2 regions of the Micromonospora sp. NBC_00389 genome follow, and region 2 is predicted to be linked to the other one. Evidence: riboswitches for the same ligand, from Rfam matches in the RefSeq annotation. Region 2 holds a riboswitch; the other holds the start of a gene.
The links. A riboswitch is a leader RNA that binds a small molecule or an ion and turns the genes downstream of it on or off. The one in region 2 is predicted to bind cyclic di-AMP.

Region 1: linked by a shared signal. The riboswitch ahead of OG470_RS09955 (coiled-coil domain-containing protein) and the one ahead of OG470_RS33060 (C39 family peptidase) in region 2 are both predicted to bind cyclic di-AMP.

What each region holds. Positions count from the first base shown of each region.
Region 1 is NZ_CP107947.1:2,083,820-2,090,808, forward strand. Features, by position in the region: gene OG470_RS09945 (helix-turn-helix transcriptional regulator) at 21-356, opposite strand; gene OG470_RS09950 (carbonic anhydrase) at 559-1,296, shown strand; gene OG470_RS09955 (coiled-coil domain-containing protein) at 1,352-2,371, opposite strand; cyclic di-AMP (ydaO/yuaA leader) riboswitch at 2,375-2,506, opposite strand; gene OG470_RS09960 (YibE/F family protein) at 2,673-4,037, opposite strand; gene OG470_RS09965 (copper-translocating P-type ATPase) at 4,349-6,436, shown strand; gene OG470_RS09970 (metal-sensitive transcriptional regulator) at 6,443-6,739, opposite strand; gene OG470_RS09975 (heavy-metal-associated domain-containing protein) at 6,894-6,989, shown strand, end outside.
Region 2 is NZ_CP107947.1:6,982,655-6,989,643, forward strand. Features, by position in the region: gene OG470_RS33050 (transposase family protein) at 128-901, opposite strand; gene OG470_RS33055 (DUF302 domain-containing protein) at 1,001-1,273, shown strand; gene OG470_RS33060 (C39 family peptidase) at 1,569-2,402, opposite strand; cyclic di-AMP (ydaO/yuaA leader) riboswitch at 2,628-2,769, opposite strand; gene OG470_RS33065 (transposase) at 3,742-4,053, shown strand; gene OG470_RS33070 (IS3 family transposase) at 4,050-4,976, shown strand; gene OG470_RS33075 (hypothetical protein) at 5,207-5,839, shown strand.

The DNA.
Region 1 (6,989 bases), 3.0 Mb from region 2:
CGCGGCCCGAGGGACGGCGGTCAGGACGGGTGGGTGGCTGCTGAGGCGGGCGTCTCGGCGAAGAGCGCGAGCAGATCGCCGACCTGACGGTCTGCTTCGGCGGGGTGCCGGAACCGGCCGGCCGGGTTGAGGGTGTACTCGTTGCGCCGGCCGACCCGGGTGCGGTGCAGGTAGCCGCCGGCCTCCAGGTCCGCGACGATCGCCTGTGCGGCCCGCTCGGTCACGCCGACCTCGGCCGCCACGTCGCGCAGCCGGGCGGTGGGGTCGCGGGCGATGGCCAGCAGGACGTGTCCGTGGTTGGTGAGGAACGTCCAGTTCCGGCCGCTGCCGGTGTCGCCCGCCGCCGTGCTCGCCATCGTGGGTCCGCCTCTCCGGTTGTCCGCCCTGGCCTCGGTGGCACCTCCGAAGGGCCGGCCCAGGGCCAACGTATGAAATCTAACTCACGCATATCTTGACGCATCTTGTGGTGCGTGTGACCGTGGAGCCCGAGCCAGCGCCCGCCGCCGGCCCGGCTGAAGAGCCATTTGAGCAGGTCAAACGCGTGAGACGAGGTGCGGGATGAGTAGTCCCGGTACACCCGGCGGTAAGCCGGGTCCGCAGCGGGCCACCGACCGGGCGCCGGCGCTCACCGAGCCGGCCCGGGCGTACGCCGAGCTGGCCGCCGGCAACCGGCGCTTCGTCAGCGGCGCCCCGCGCCACCCCAACCAGGACGCCGGGCACCGGGCGGCGGTCGCCGACGGACAGCACCCGTTCGCGGTGATCGTCGGCTGCTCCGACTCCCGACTGGCCGCCGAGATCATCTTTGACCGAGGGCTGGGCGACCTCTTCGTGGTCCGCACGGCCGGGCACACGACCGGCCCGGAGGTGCTGGGCAGCGTGGAGTACGCGGTGACCGTGCTCGGCACTCCGCTGGTGGTGGTGCTCGGCCACGGCTCCTGCGGTGCGGTCCAGGCGGCCCGGGAGGCGGCCGCCACCGGCACCCCGCCCCGGGGGCACCTGCGTGCCGTGGTCGACGCCGTGCTGCCCAGCCTGCGTCGCGCCGAGGCCGAGGGGGTGGACGACATCGACGGCATCGTCGACATTCACATCGCGCAGACCGTCGAGGCGCTGCTCGGCCAGTCGCCCGTGCTGGCAGCCGAGGTGGCGCAGGGGCGCTGCGCGGTGGTGGGGGTGTCGTACCGGCTCGCCGCCGGCGTGGTGCGCCCGGTGGCCGCCGTACCGGCTACCGCCACGGCGCTCGACGTACCGACCGGGCCCAGCACGGCGGCCGGCCCGACCGCGCCCGCCGCCGCCTGACGAGACGAGGGCCGCCCCGCGACGCGGGACGGCCCTTCGACGGGTGGACATGCGGTCAGAGCATCGACATGTGTACGTGGTCGGTGTGGTTCGACGGCCCGCTGTACGACTTCCAGCCGGTCGCCGGGAACCAGATCTGTCGGTTCCAGATCACGTAGTAGATACCGAGCCGGTCGGCGTTGCGGATGAGGAACGCGGCCACGTTGTTGCCGTACGTCCGGGTGTCCTCGTTGTGCCACGGGCTGAAGCCGCTCTTCTGCAACGACCAGTCGCAGGCGCGGCCCTTCGGGTGCTCCCACGGCCCGCCGGAGCGGTAGCAGCCGACGAACCGGTTGAAGCCGGCCCGCTTGACCTCCTTGTACGCGTGCAGCGTGCGCGGGGTGACGCAGCCGGAGGTGGTGGGGTCGTTCTCGCTGCACGACTCGGACTTCCAGTCACCGTCGGCGGTCCGGTTGGGGCCGATCCGGGCGACCGGCGAGGTCGCCGACACCAGGCCGCCGGTGAAGCCCTTCCCACCGACCAGCGCGAGTGCCTTGTCGGCGTCGCGCTTCTCCTTCGCCATCAGGGCGGTCTGCTTCTGCTGCTCGCGGACCTCCGCGTCGAGGGCCAGCTTGGCCTGCTCGGCGCGGGACTTCACCGTGTTGACCTCGGAGAGCTTCTTCTCGTTGACCATGTTCATCTCGTCGAGCACCGCGGCGCGCTGGACGAACGAGTCGGGGGCGTCGCTCTCCAACAGCATCGCGATCGCGCCGATCCGGCCGCTCCGGTACGACTGGGCGGCGATCTGCCCGACCTGGGGGGCCAGCTTCTCCAACTCCGCGTTGGCCCGGTCGACCTCCGCCGCCAGCTCAATCTGCCGCTTCTTGGACTTGTCCAACTTGGACTTGGCGGCAGAGTAGTCGCGGTTGGCCTTCTCGATCACGTCGTTGAGCAGCGCGGGCTCGCCGTCCTCCTCGTGCCCGGACGGTGTGGGGGTCGTCGGGGCGGCGTGCGCCGGGAGGGGGCCGGCGAGCACGGTCAGTGCGGCGATCACGGCCACCACGGGTGTCAACCAGCGGCGTAGGGGTGCCGTCACAATATTCCCTTCCGTCGACCGCCGACCGGGTTAGCTGACGGGTTCGGGGCGGAAGTGGCCCCTACCGCTGACGCGGATTCACCCCACGTGCCTGGGTCCCCGGCTCGCCAGCTGGCGATTGGGCGGTGGCACCGCAGGCGCTGCGTCGCGCCTTCAGCGGTAACCGGCAGCGAGGTTACCCGAGAGTCGACCGGCTGAGCTACGTCCAGATGCCGACTAAAAGCGTCATTTCGCCATGGCGCTGAGTGACCAGTGACGCGGTTCTCAGGGCGGATGCCCCACCTCGTCACGCTGAGGAGTGTCACCATGCCGTCTCCGTGCTCCTGTCCGGCTCGTGCCACCGGTCGGTGGCGGTGGTTGGGGGTGTGGCCCGCGCCGGATCGGGTCCGGTTGGGTCGGGTCGACCCGTGCGCGGTGAGCTGAGTGCGGCCAGTGCCTCCGCGCGGTCCGGCCTGGGTCGCTCGGCGGGCGGCTCGGCACCCGACCGGCCGGCTGCGGTCACCACGGCGGCCAGTCCGGTGGTCAGCGGTACGGCGGCGATGAGGCCGAGCGTGGCGACCGCGCTGCGGACGATCTCCTGCGCGAGGAACTCGCTGGTCAGGATCTGCCCGAGCGGCCGCGAGTCGGCGGTGAGCAGGAGCAGTAGCGGCAGTGAGGCGCCCGCGTACGCCAGCACGATGGTGTTGACGGTGGAGGCGATGTGCGCCCGGCCGACTCGGGTGGCCGCCCGGTAGAGCTGCAACCGGGTCAGCCCGGGGTTGGCGTTCGCCAGCTCGGTGACGGTGGCCGCCTGGGTGACCGTCACGTCGTCGAGGACCCCGAGCGAGCCGATGATGATCCCGGCGAGCAGCAGGCCGTGCAGGTCCACGTTGGCCTGGAACATCGACAGCGTGGTGGCGTCCTCGCTCCCGAAGCCGGTGAGGTGGGTGGCGGCGGTGGCGATGGTGGCGAGCACGCCGGTCAACACCAGGCTGCCCAGGGTGCCGAGCACCGCGACCGAGGTCTGCGCGGTGACCCCGTGCGTCAGGTAGAGCACCACGAACATGATCAGGGCGGCGCCGACCACCGCCACCAGCAGCGGTGATCGGCCAGCGCCGATCCCCGGGAGCACGAAGGTGAGCAGGATGGCGAAGCTGGCGGCCAGCCCGGCCAGCGCGGCCAGGCCCCGCCACCGGCCGAACGCGACGATCGCGGCGGCGAAGACCACCGCCAGCCAGACCAACGGCGTGCCGCGCTGGTGCTCCGCGATGTTCCAGCTGCTGGCGACGGGATCGGCCGGATCGGTCAGCTCGACCAGGATGACCTCGTCACCGACCTCGACCCGGGGTGCGCCGGGTCCGTCCGGCACCGGCGTCTGGACCTGCTGGCCGGCAGCCGGCCCGTCGGCCACCCGGACGTCCACGGTGCCGCACAGCCCGGCCCCGGCGTCCGGCGTGCCCTCGGGACTCGGTGCGGCCGGCGGGCACGGCTCGGTCACCACCCGGGTCACCGTGCCGTGGTAGCGCGGCACGTCCGTGCCCCCGGCGGTCTGCGGCGACCCGTCGCGTGGCCAGAGCACCACCGCGGCGAGCACGGTGGCGACGAAGAGCGGTACCACGGTCGCGATGAGGATCCGTCGTACCCGGGGCGGGGCGGACGGAGTGGAACGGCTGTGGTCGGAACCCAATGCGAGACTCCCAACGATCCGGTGCGGGGTACGTGCCGGCGGGCCGGTCGGTTCACCGCCGCTGCGGGAATGCGGCGACGGGCATGACGAATCGCTGGGTGGCGACATGACGGCTACGGACGGTGAGTGCTCGGCACGGTCGACCGGAGGCGACGCCACATCGTGGCGGCGTCGGCGCCCGACTGCGTAGCGAGGTCCGGAGGGCCATCGTGGGAAATGCTAGCCAGCCCGACCCGCGGACGCAGGTTGTGGCGGGGTGTCGCGCGGTCGAACCGCCCGCACGGCGGTGACCGGACCGGCATGTTGGAGTCATGTCCGCTCCGTCACAGCCCGAGCCCGACCGTCCCGGCAGTCACCAGCAGCACGCCGGGTCCGCCGGGCCGAAGCAGCATGACGAGCACGCCGGGCATGACAAGCACGCCGGGCACGACCCGGCGATGTTCCGCCGTCGGTTCTGGGTCTGCCTGGTGCTCACCGTCCCGGTGGTGCTGACGAGCGACCTGGTGCTGGACCGGCTCGGCCTCCGGCTGGACGTACCGGGGCGCTCCTGGGTCGGGCCGGTGCTCGGCTCGGTCGTGTTCTGGTGGGGTGGCTGGCCGTTCCTGGTCGGTGCGGTCCGCGAGGTGCGGGACCGGGCGCCGGGCATGATGCTGCTGGTCGCGATGGCGATAACCGTCGCCTACACCGCGTCGCTGGCCACCAGCCTGGGAGCCTTCGACCTGGACTTCTGGTGGGAGCTGGCCGCGCTGGTCACCATCATGCTGCTCGGGCACTGGCAGGAGATGAAGGCCATCGGGCAGGCCCGGGGCGCACTCGCGGCGCTGGCCGCACTGCTGCCCGACGAGGCCGAGCGGGTGACGGCGGACGGGCGGGTCGAGGCGGTGTCGGTGGCCGAGCTGCGGATCGGCGATGTGGTGCTGGTCCGGCCCGGGGGCCGAGTACCGGCGGACGGCCGGATCGTGGACGGCGGCGCCGAGCTGGACGAATCGATGATCACCGGCGAGTCGCGTCCGGTCGCCCGGTCGGCAGGGGACCGGGTGGTCGCCGGCACCGTCGCCACCGACTCGGCGATCCGGGTCCGCGTCGAGGCGCTGGGTGAGCAGACCGCGCTCGCCGGCATCCAGCGGATGGTCGCGCAGGCGCAGCGCTCCGGCGGGCGGGCACAACTGCTGGCTGACCGGTTCGCCGCCGCGCTGTTCTACGTGGCCACCGGCACCGCGGTGCTGACCGTGCTGGTCTGGACCGCGCTCGGCGAGCCGGACGAGGCGGTGGTCCGCGCGGTCACCGTCCTGGTGATCGCCTGCCCGCACGCGCTCGGTCTGGCCATCCCGCTGGTCGTCGCGCTCTCCACCGCGCTGGCCGCGCGATCCGGGATCCTGGTCAAGGACCGGTTGGCGCTGGAGCGGATGCGGACCGTGGCCGTGGTGCTCTTCGACAAGACCGGCACCCTGACCCGGGGCGAGCACGCGGTCACCGACGTGGTGACGGTGCCCGGCGTCGGGCGGGACGAGGCGCTGCGGATCGCGGCCGGCGTGGAATCCGACAGCGAGCATCCGCTGGCCCGGGCGATCGTGGCGGCGGCCGGACCCGCCGGCCCGACCCGGGCCGCCGGGTTCCGGTCGCTGCCGGGTCGCGGCGTGCAGGCCACCATCGACGGTACGGAGTACGCGGTGGGCGGGCCGGCGCTGCTGCGGGAGCTGGGCCTGTCGCTTCCGCCCGAGTTGGACGCGGCGACCGGGCGATGGTCGGCGCGGGGTGCCGCCGTGCTGCACCTGGTACGGCTGCCGGACACGGTGCTTGGCGCGTTCGCACTGACCGACGAGGTGCGTCCGGAGGCCCGTCAGGCCATCGTCGAGCTGCGCACCGACGGCGTCCGGACCATCGCCATGATCACCGGTGATGCCCGACCGGTGGCCGAGGCGGTGGCCGCCGACCTCGGCTTCCGGCCCGGCGTCGACGAGGTCTTCGCCGAGGTGCTGCCGGCGGAGAAGGACGACCGGGTTGCCGAACTCCAGCGGCGGGGGTTGACCGTGGCGATGGTCGGCGACGGGGTGAACGACGCCCCGGCGTTGGCTCGTGCCGACGTGGGCATCGCGATCGGCGCGGGCACCGATGTCGCGATCGAGTCCGCCGGGGTGGTGCTGGCGTCGTCGGACCCGCGCGGGGTCGGTGCCGTGGTCCGGCTCTCCCGGGCGTCGTACCGCAAGATGCGGCAGAACCTGGCCTGGGCGGCGGGCTACAACGTGGTGACGCTGCCGCTGGCGGCCGGTGTGCTGGCCTGGGCGGGGGTGGCGTTGAGCCCGGCGCTGGCGGCGGTGCTGATGTCCGCGTCCACCATCGTGGTGGCGCTCAACGCCCAGTTGCTGCGCCGGGTACGCCTCGCCCCGGAGCGCGGCTGAGAGCCCTCAGCCGCGCTTCATCAGCCGGCCGACCGCCGCCATCATCTCGGAGGCCATCTCGTCGGCCCTGCCCTCGGCCGCTCCCTCGTGCATGCAGTGCCGGGCGTGCCCGTCGAGCAGGCCCAACGCCACCTTGTCCAAGGCGGCCTGGATCGCGGAGATCTGGGTGAGCACGTCGATGCAGTAGCGGTCCTCGTCGACCATCTTCTCGATGCCACGGACCTGCCCCTCGACGCGGCGAAGCCGCGTGAGCAACTGGTCCTTGCTGGCGGTGTATCCGCGGATCGGGGTGGGTGTGGTCATGACGACCAGGATAGCGTACCCCTGGGGGGTATGGTACGGTCGTCTCCTGCCGCGATACCCCAACCGGGTACCGGTACAGGCAAAGGCGGAGGTCCGTCTCCAGGTTACCCCCCGGGGGTATAAGCTCGGAGGCGGCAGAGGGGAGATCAGTCCGATGGTCAACACGACGTACCAGGTGCAGGGCATGACCTGTGGGCACTGCGTCAGCGCGGTCAGCGCCGAGGTGGGCGCCATCACGGGGGTGAGCGAC
Region 2 (6,989 bases):
CTGCCTTGGTCTTGTAGGGCAACGATGGCGGCGTTTTTCGCCTGGGCCGGCCGCCCACCCCTTCACGCTCGAGCCCCAGGCCGGTTCGTAACTGGGTGAAGGTGGTGCCCGGTGCCGGACCGGGGGGTCAGCCAGCGAGGATGATGTTGTGGAGGTTGGCGATGCCGGAAGCGGTATCGGCCAATGTCCGGGCGGCGCGTCGATAGTCGCGCAGAATATTGAAGCACTTCATCCTGGTTAGGGCGTGTTCGACCCCTGCCCGAACCCTGCGGTTTTCGACGTTGAGGGCTTGCTTCCAGTCCGGCAGGTCGCTGCCGTCGGAGGGCTTGCGGTACGGCATGATCACCTCGCGGTTGCCCCGGTAGCCGCCGTCGGCCATCACCGGCCGCCCGTCCAGCTGCTCCTCGATGCCGCTCGTGCGGTAGACGATCGTGTCGTTGCGGTTGCCCGGCTGCGGGTCGCCGACGGCGATGACCAGGCGGGTACTGGCATCGATGGCGACCTGCAGATTCGTCGAATAGCGGTAGTTCTTGCTCCGGGCGGCCAGGCGGTGATCGCGGGTCGGGATCAGGGTGCCGTCGACGATGGCGATCTGGTCGACCGGCCGCCGACGCACCGGCGCCAGGGCAAGCAGCGGGACGAGGGTGTCGATCACCCGGTGCGCGGCGGAGTGCGACACCCCGAACAGCGGGCCGATCTGGCGCATGGTCAGGTTGGTGCGCCAGTACGCCGCGTCCAGGAGCACCCGGTCGGGCAGGTCCAGGGCCCACTGCCGGCCCGGCCGGCCGTCAGTGATCGCGTCACCACCACGCTCGGCGACTAAGCGGACCAGCTTGCGGAACTGGTCGGGCTGCAACCCGGTGAACGGGAAGATCCATGCCGGACGGGCTGCGGTGATCACCTGTACCCAGGCATATTGACCGACCGTCCTTTACAGACAGACGCCGGGGTTACGAGACGTCCCTTAGGCGAGCTATAAAAACGAACCTCCAGCAACGCACTGCACGACAAGCTCGGCATCAACCTGGAGGACTACGTCATCCTCGGCGCCTGCAACCCGCCTCTGGCACACCAGGCGCTCGAAGCGGAACGGGAGATCGGGCTGCTGCTGCCGTGCAACGTCGTGGTCCGCGCCGACGGCCCCGACGCCACCCTGGTGCAGGCCCTCGACCCCCAGGTGATGGTGCAGCTGACCGGGAGAGACGAGCTGCGACCGGTGGCTGACGAGGCGACCCGGCGGCTCCGCGCCGCCCTGGACAGCCTGACCGCCTGACCCCCCGGGCGGGCGGCCGCCGCTAACGGGTGGGCTGCTGGTCCTGCTCGCCGCGACCGTCCTGGCCGTCTACAAGCCGCGCGGCACAACCCCCGCTACGGCGCACACCGCCGGCCTCAGCTCGCGAAACGTGCGCCGTAGCGGGCCCTCGACCTGCGCGTGCCGGACAGCCTGGCCTTCACCGAAGTGAACAGCTGGGTGGGGAGTGCCACCGCTCGCGAGAGCGCGGACCGGGCGAAATGCGTCGGGCACCGGCTCCTCGTAGAGAGCCGGTGCCCGAGGGTCGGACGCGGGATTAGGCAGAGTAGCCGCGGGTGGCCATCCAGTTCGCCAGTTCGATGGTGGTCATCCAGTAGGAGGCGGTCGCCGGGTTCGCGGAGTCGGCGATCCGCACGGTCCGCCCGTCGTTCTTGTAGCCGACCACGGCGATGTAGTGGCCGCCGGGGAAGGAGTGCCAGCCCCCGTCGGTGTCCGTGGCGTCGCCGACGGTGTTTGCGACGATGGCCCGTCCGTCGGTGATGGCCTTGACCACGTCGGCCTGGAGCTGGTCCATCTGCACCGGGGAGGCCGTGCCGGGGATCGTCCGGGTCCGGTACGGGTTGCCCTTGACCATCTGGTTGAGCCCGCGGGTGGTGTCCTCGGCGGAGTTGGTGCCGTTCTCGGTGGCGCCGAGCGGGGCGACCATCGCGTCCTGGGTGGTCTCGACGCCGCTCGCGCTGAGCGCGTTGCGCACTGCGGCCGGGCCGCAGTTCCAGTAGGCGGTCTGCGCCTCGTAGGTGTAGTCGAGGACCTTCGTCGAGGGCGGCTTCGGGGCGGCCTTGCGGGTCAGGTCCGGGTTCTGCTTGGTCGACGTGGCGCTGGCCGACGGCGAGGCGCTGGCCGAGGTCGACGGGGATGTCGCGATGCGGGCCTGGTTGCCGGTGGCGACGTCGCCCAGCTGCGGGGCCAGCTCGGCCACGGCGGTCGTGGCCTCCTGGCGCACGGGCGCGTCATTGGCGTTGACGAGCAGGGTACCGGTCGTGGCCGCCAGCACGAGCGCTGCGGCGGAGCCGGCGGCGACCTGGTACGGGCGTTCGGTGGCGAGGCGTCGCAGCTGCCGCTTGAGGTGGTGCTTCACGTGTTCCTCCACGGTACGGGGGGCGGAGAGCGGCGGACCCTGGTCAGCGCGGGACGGCGCGCCGGGGCGCGCGAGGTCCGCGGACGGTGCTAAGCCGCTCGGAAGGGGATCGCCCGGTCAGTCGGGCGTGTCGGATGCCGGGATCAGCTCGTCGGCCCGGAGGGGACGAGCGACCGCATCGCGGCACCGTGAAGTCGGGGGATCGACCGAGGGGTGGGATCGTGCTGCACGAGATGGAACTCCTTCCGACACCGCCTACCGGGTTAGCTGACGGATTCGGGCGGGAAGATCGCCCTACCGCGGGCCGTGGCTCGCGGATTCACCCCGGACGTGCAATGGGTCCCCGGTTCGTGAAATCACGATTGAGCGGGTCGGCGCGGCGTCGCCTCTTGCGACGGAAACCGCACCGGACGCGCCGACACTACTGAACCATTCGCACCCTGCCAACCCACTCACACCTGCGTAAACATGATCGGCGCAATTAATTTCCGCGCAGTTTGGCGCTGACTTCACTCAATGGGACGAGCGGTTACGACGGCGTTGTCGGTCGACAACCGGACGGACGGTCGCGATCGGTGCCTCATCGGCGGTATCGGTGGCCCGGAATGAGTTTCGCTGACCGTGTCCGGGCCGATGTGACTGGGGTCACCAGATCGGACGGTGCCTCATGCCACCCCGCCGGTCGCCAGCAGGCCGTCGGGGCGGCTGGGTGCGCCACCGGCGCCACCCGGGGTGCGGGCACAGCGCCCCCAACTGCGCCAGCCGAGCCGGCACACACCATATGCAGCCAGGTCCACTTATCGTCGGGTGAGATACAGCGTCAGCCGCGTTCCTGCTCGCAGGATCCTGGCAAGATCTTCTCGGAAGCAAGGACTTGACACGTCGACCTCGACCTCGACCTCGACCCGTCCTGCTGGCCACCTTCGAGGCGTCCCTGGATGGACGGCCACCGCGACTGGGTTGCGGATCTCCCCCACCGCGACTAGGACCCGATCGTCACCGCTACCGCCCTGCACGGCTCGACCCCAGCACCTCTCGCCCTGTACGCAGAGATCCACGGACTCCTGCGACCCGGCGCCCTGTTCGTTAACGCCGACCACATGCCCGACGCGGCGCTGCTTGTGGTCGGAATGACAGTGCCGTCACATCATCCGCGAGCTGATTGGGGCAAGATCAGAAGCGGCCCGGTGCCGTTAAGTTGCACTCCCCCGCTTCTACTCCCCCGCGGTAAGCCAGGCTTCAGCGTTGCCTGGCGCAAGGTCGCGAGCGGCCGTCCCGCCAGTTCCTGAGCCACCCCCGCTTTCATGGAGCTTCTTGATCATGGTCTGATGGCCGTGGGGAGGAAGTTTCTGTGGCAGCACCGAAGAAGTACCCCGACGAGCTGCGTCAGCGTGCTGTGCGTTTGTATCGCGAGTCGGACCCGAAGCCCGTGATCCGGCGTCTCGCCGAGCAGCTCGGCGTGCATCACGAGGCTTTGCGGAACTGGATCCGGCAGGCCGAGGCCGACGCTGACGAGCGTCACGACCGGCCCACCAGCGAGATGGCCGAGGAGAACCGCCGGCTGCGCAAGGAAGTCGCCGAGCTGCGACGGGCGAACGAGATCCTGAAAGCGGCGAGCGCGTATTTCGCGGCGGAGCTCGACCCGACCCGGCGACGGTCATGACGTTCATTTATGAACACCGTGACCAGTTCGCGGTCGCGCTCCTGTTACGGGTTCTCAACGTCGGCGCCTCCACCTACTACGCGTGGGTCAAGCAGGCCGAACAACCCTGCGACCGCGACATGGTCGACCTGGGCCTGATCTCCAACATCCACGAGATCTGGAGCGCGTCCGGGCACACCTACGGCGCGGACCGAGTGCACCGGCAGCTCCGCCGTGACGGCATCCGGGTGGGCCGCAAGCGGGTCGAGCGGCTGATGGCCGACCAGGGCTGGCAGGGCGCGTTCCTGCGTCGCGGCTGGCGCGGCGGCTCTACCCGGCAGGACCCTCGGGCGACGCCGGCGCCAGATCTGGTCAACCGGCAGTTCACCGCCGCCGGGCCGAACCGGCTGTGGGTCGCCGACGCCACCCGCATCCCGTGCGGTGAGGGCGTGTTCTGGCTGGCGGCGGTCCGCGATGTCTTCTCCCGCCGGATCGTCGGCTGGAAGACCTCCGACCGCTGCGACACCGACCTGATCCTCGCCGCCCTCGAATACGGGATCTGGTCACGCGATGTCCGAGACGGCCAGTTGATCCATCACAGCGACAGGGGATCGAACTATACGTCTTTCCGGTTCACGCAACGGCTGCAGGACAACGGAATCCTGCCGTCCATGGGCTCCGTCGGTGACTCGTACGACAACGCCCTGATGGAGAACTTCTGGTCCACGCTGAAGATCGAACTCGTCTACCGCACGAGCTGGCGAACCCGCGACGAGGCCGAGAACGCGATCTTCGCGTACATCGACGGCTGGTACAACACCCACCGCATCCAGAAAGAACTCGGCTACCTCAGCCCCGACGAATACGAGACCGCCTGGCACACCAGCCAGCACGACCAGGCCGAGCCACCTATCGCCACCCCTGCACCAGCCGGCAGCAGGTAACCACCGCTCCAGCAAAGCGGGGGGAACTCATCCCGACAGCAGGCCGCAAGAGGGGCGGCGTACGGGTTGCCGGGCACACCGACGGGGTCAACAGCATCGAGCGTGGCCAGGATCGCGGCATGCCTGACCCCTGCCGCGCCCCCACCGTGACCGAAAAACGACGGTCGGTGCCGGGGGTTTTCATCGTTGTGTTCCACCGGTACGGTGCCCGGATGCGACATATCGGAACCATGATCGCCGCGATCGTTATCGGTCCGTTGGCCTGGATCCTTCTCGCCATCGGACAGGGCCGCTCGGTCCAGGCCTTCACCGCGGCGCAAAGCAGCGGCGCCTTGAACACAGGCGACTTCATGCGGAACGCGCTGCTACTGGCAGCGGCTGGAATCCTGCTCGGGCTCATCGCCACACTGCGATTCTCCCCGCTCGGCGCCGTGCTGACCGGCGTCGTGTACGCGGGCACTTATCTCGCCATGATGATGCGCCCGACATGGCTGCTGCGCCTCCTCGGCCACAAGGTGACCGTGGCCGGCCAGCACGCCGACCTGGCCACCCCGGTACGGACCGGCACGACGCTGCTGATCGGTGCCGCGATGCTGGTCGCCGTGCTCAGCGTTCAGCGCTGGCGGCGCTGGCCACGACCAGCCGCCGAGGCACCCGAAATGGAAGCTCCGGAGAGCTTTTCTTCGCCGGCCGCTTTGGCCCAGGACCGCCCGCTCGGCGCCGAAGGGCTCGGCCTGACGACGGCAGGCCCGACCCCGCATCCCGACGCGACCACCGAGAACAACATCGGGCCGCAGCCGGCCGGGGTCGGTGCTACACACTGGGCGAACGCGCTGCGAAGCAACTCTGAGGCTCGGCGATAATCGGGCAGCCACACTGGCTGCCCGCGTGAACACGCTCGCCGCGGTTCTCATCGCCACTGCGGGTGGCGCGCCCACCCGCGGTGGCGATCCTCGGTTCGTCGGGGCGAAGGCCATACCCGACCCCGTCCGCAACGGCCACGCTCACCGACGCACGACCATCATGTACACCACAGGACGTGCGGTTGGCACTGCGGCCAGGGGTGTCATCCGGTCGACCGGGTCGACGCTGACGCGCCGCAATGGTCGCACCGCCTCCGGCGGCACGACATGGGATGGTGTCTGAGCGTCCGGTTGCCCAGTGACACCCTCACCACCTCGGACGTCGGACCGTCACACCGTGCGGAGGGGGCCTCCTCAGGGACGTCTCGCAACTCGGGCTACCGTCCATGGTGGACAATGGCCAGGCCCAGGTGGTCTCGCCGTCCGCCCCGAGTGGGTCTTCCCCGTTCACTGGCCTGCAGCCAGCCTGGTTCCGCCGGCTGGTCCGCTTGGTCGCGCACTGCGGGGTGGTCGTCGCCATCGTCGTCTTCCGTCAGGTGGTGCCCACAGGGAATCCGCTTCGCCGCCGTTTCATGTCCATGCCGCTGGCAGTCGGTCGTTTTGTTGGCGCTGCCGCCAGGTTCGGGCCCATCGCGGGAGAAGGGGCGGTGTCCCGGATGTGCCGTCGAATGGGCGGCGGTTGGCGGTTCGGTCGTGCCCCTGGGTTCGGCTGGTCTGTCGTGGCCAGCCGAACCCAGGGGCACACCGGGCGGGCTGCGTTGGGCAGCGGCCTCGGTGCGTCGCGGCGTCAGCGGACTGAGGCGGGCTCGGTGTCGGTGGTGTTCTGCCGAGTTGGCGCGGCGAGCTGACGTATTCGGTGATGACGCCGCCGGGCCGGCCGGGTCAGGAACCGCGTGCGAAGGACTGCCGCGCGCGACGCGGTGGCCTGAACGTGTGCGGGTCCAGGCAGGTCGGTGGATCGGTGACGCCCGGGCCGCCGGACAGCACCCACCCCCACCACGCCGCCCGTCGCCTCGTCGTCGTTCATCCCTCCCAGCCACACCGCGTCGGCGCCGGCGTCGCGCCCCCGGGCGCTGGCAGTAACCACGATGACGTTGGAGTGGGCGCACACGTCAAGGCAGCTGCTGGCCCGCACGACGGCGATGCTGGC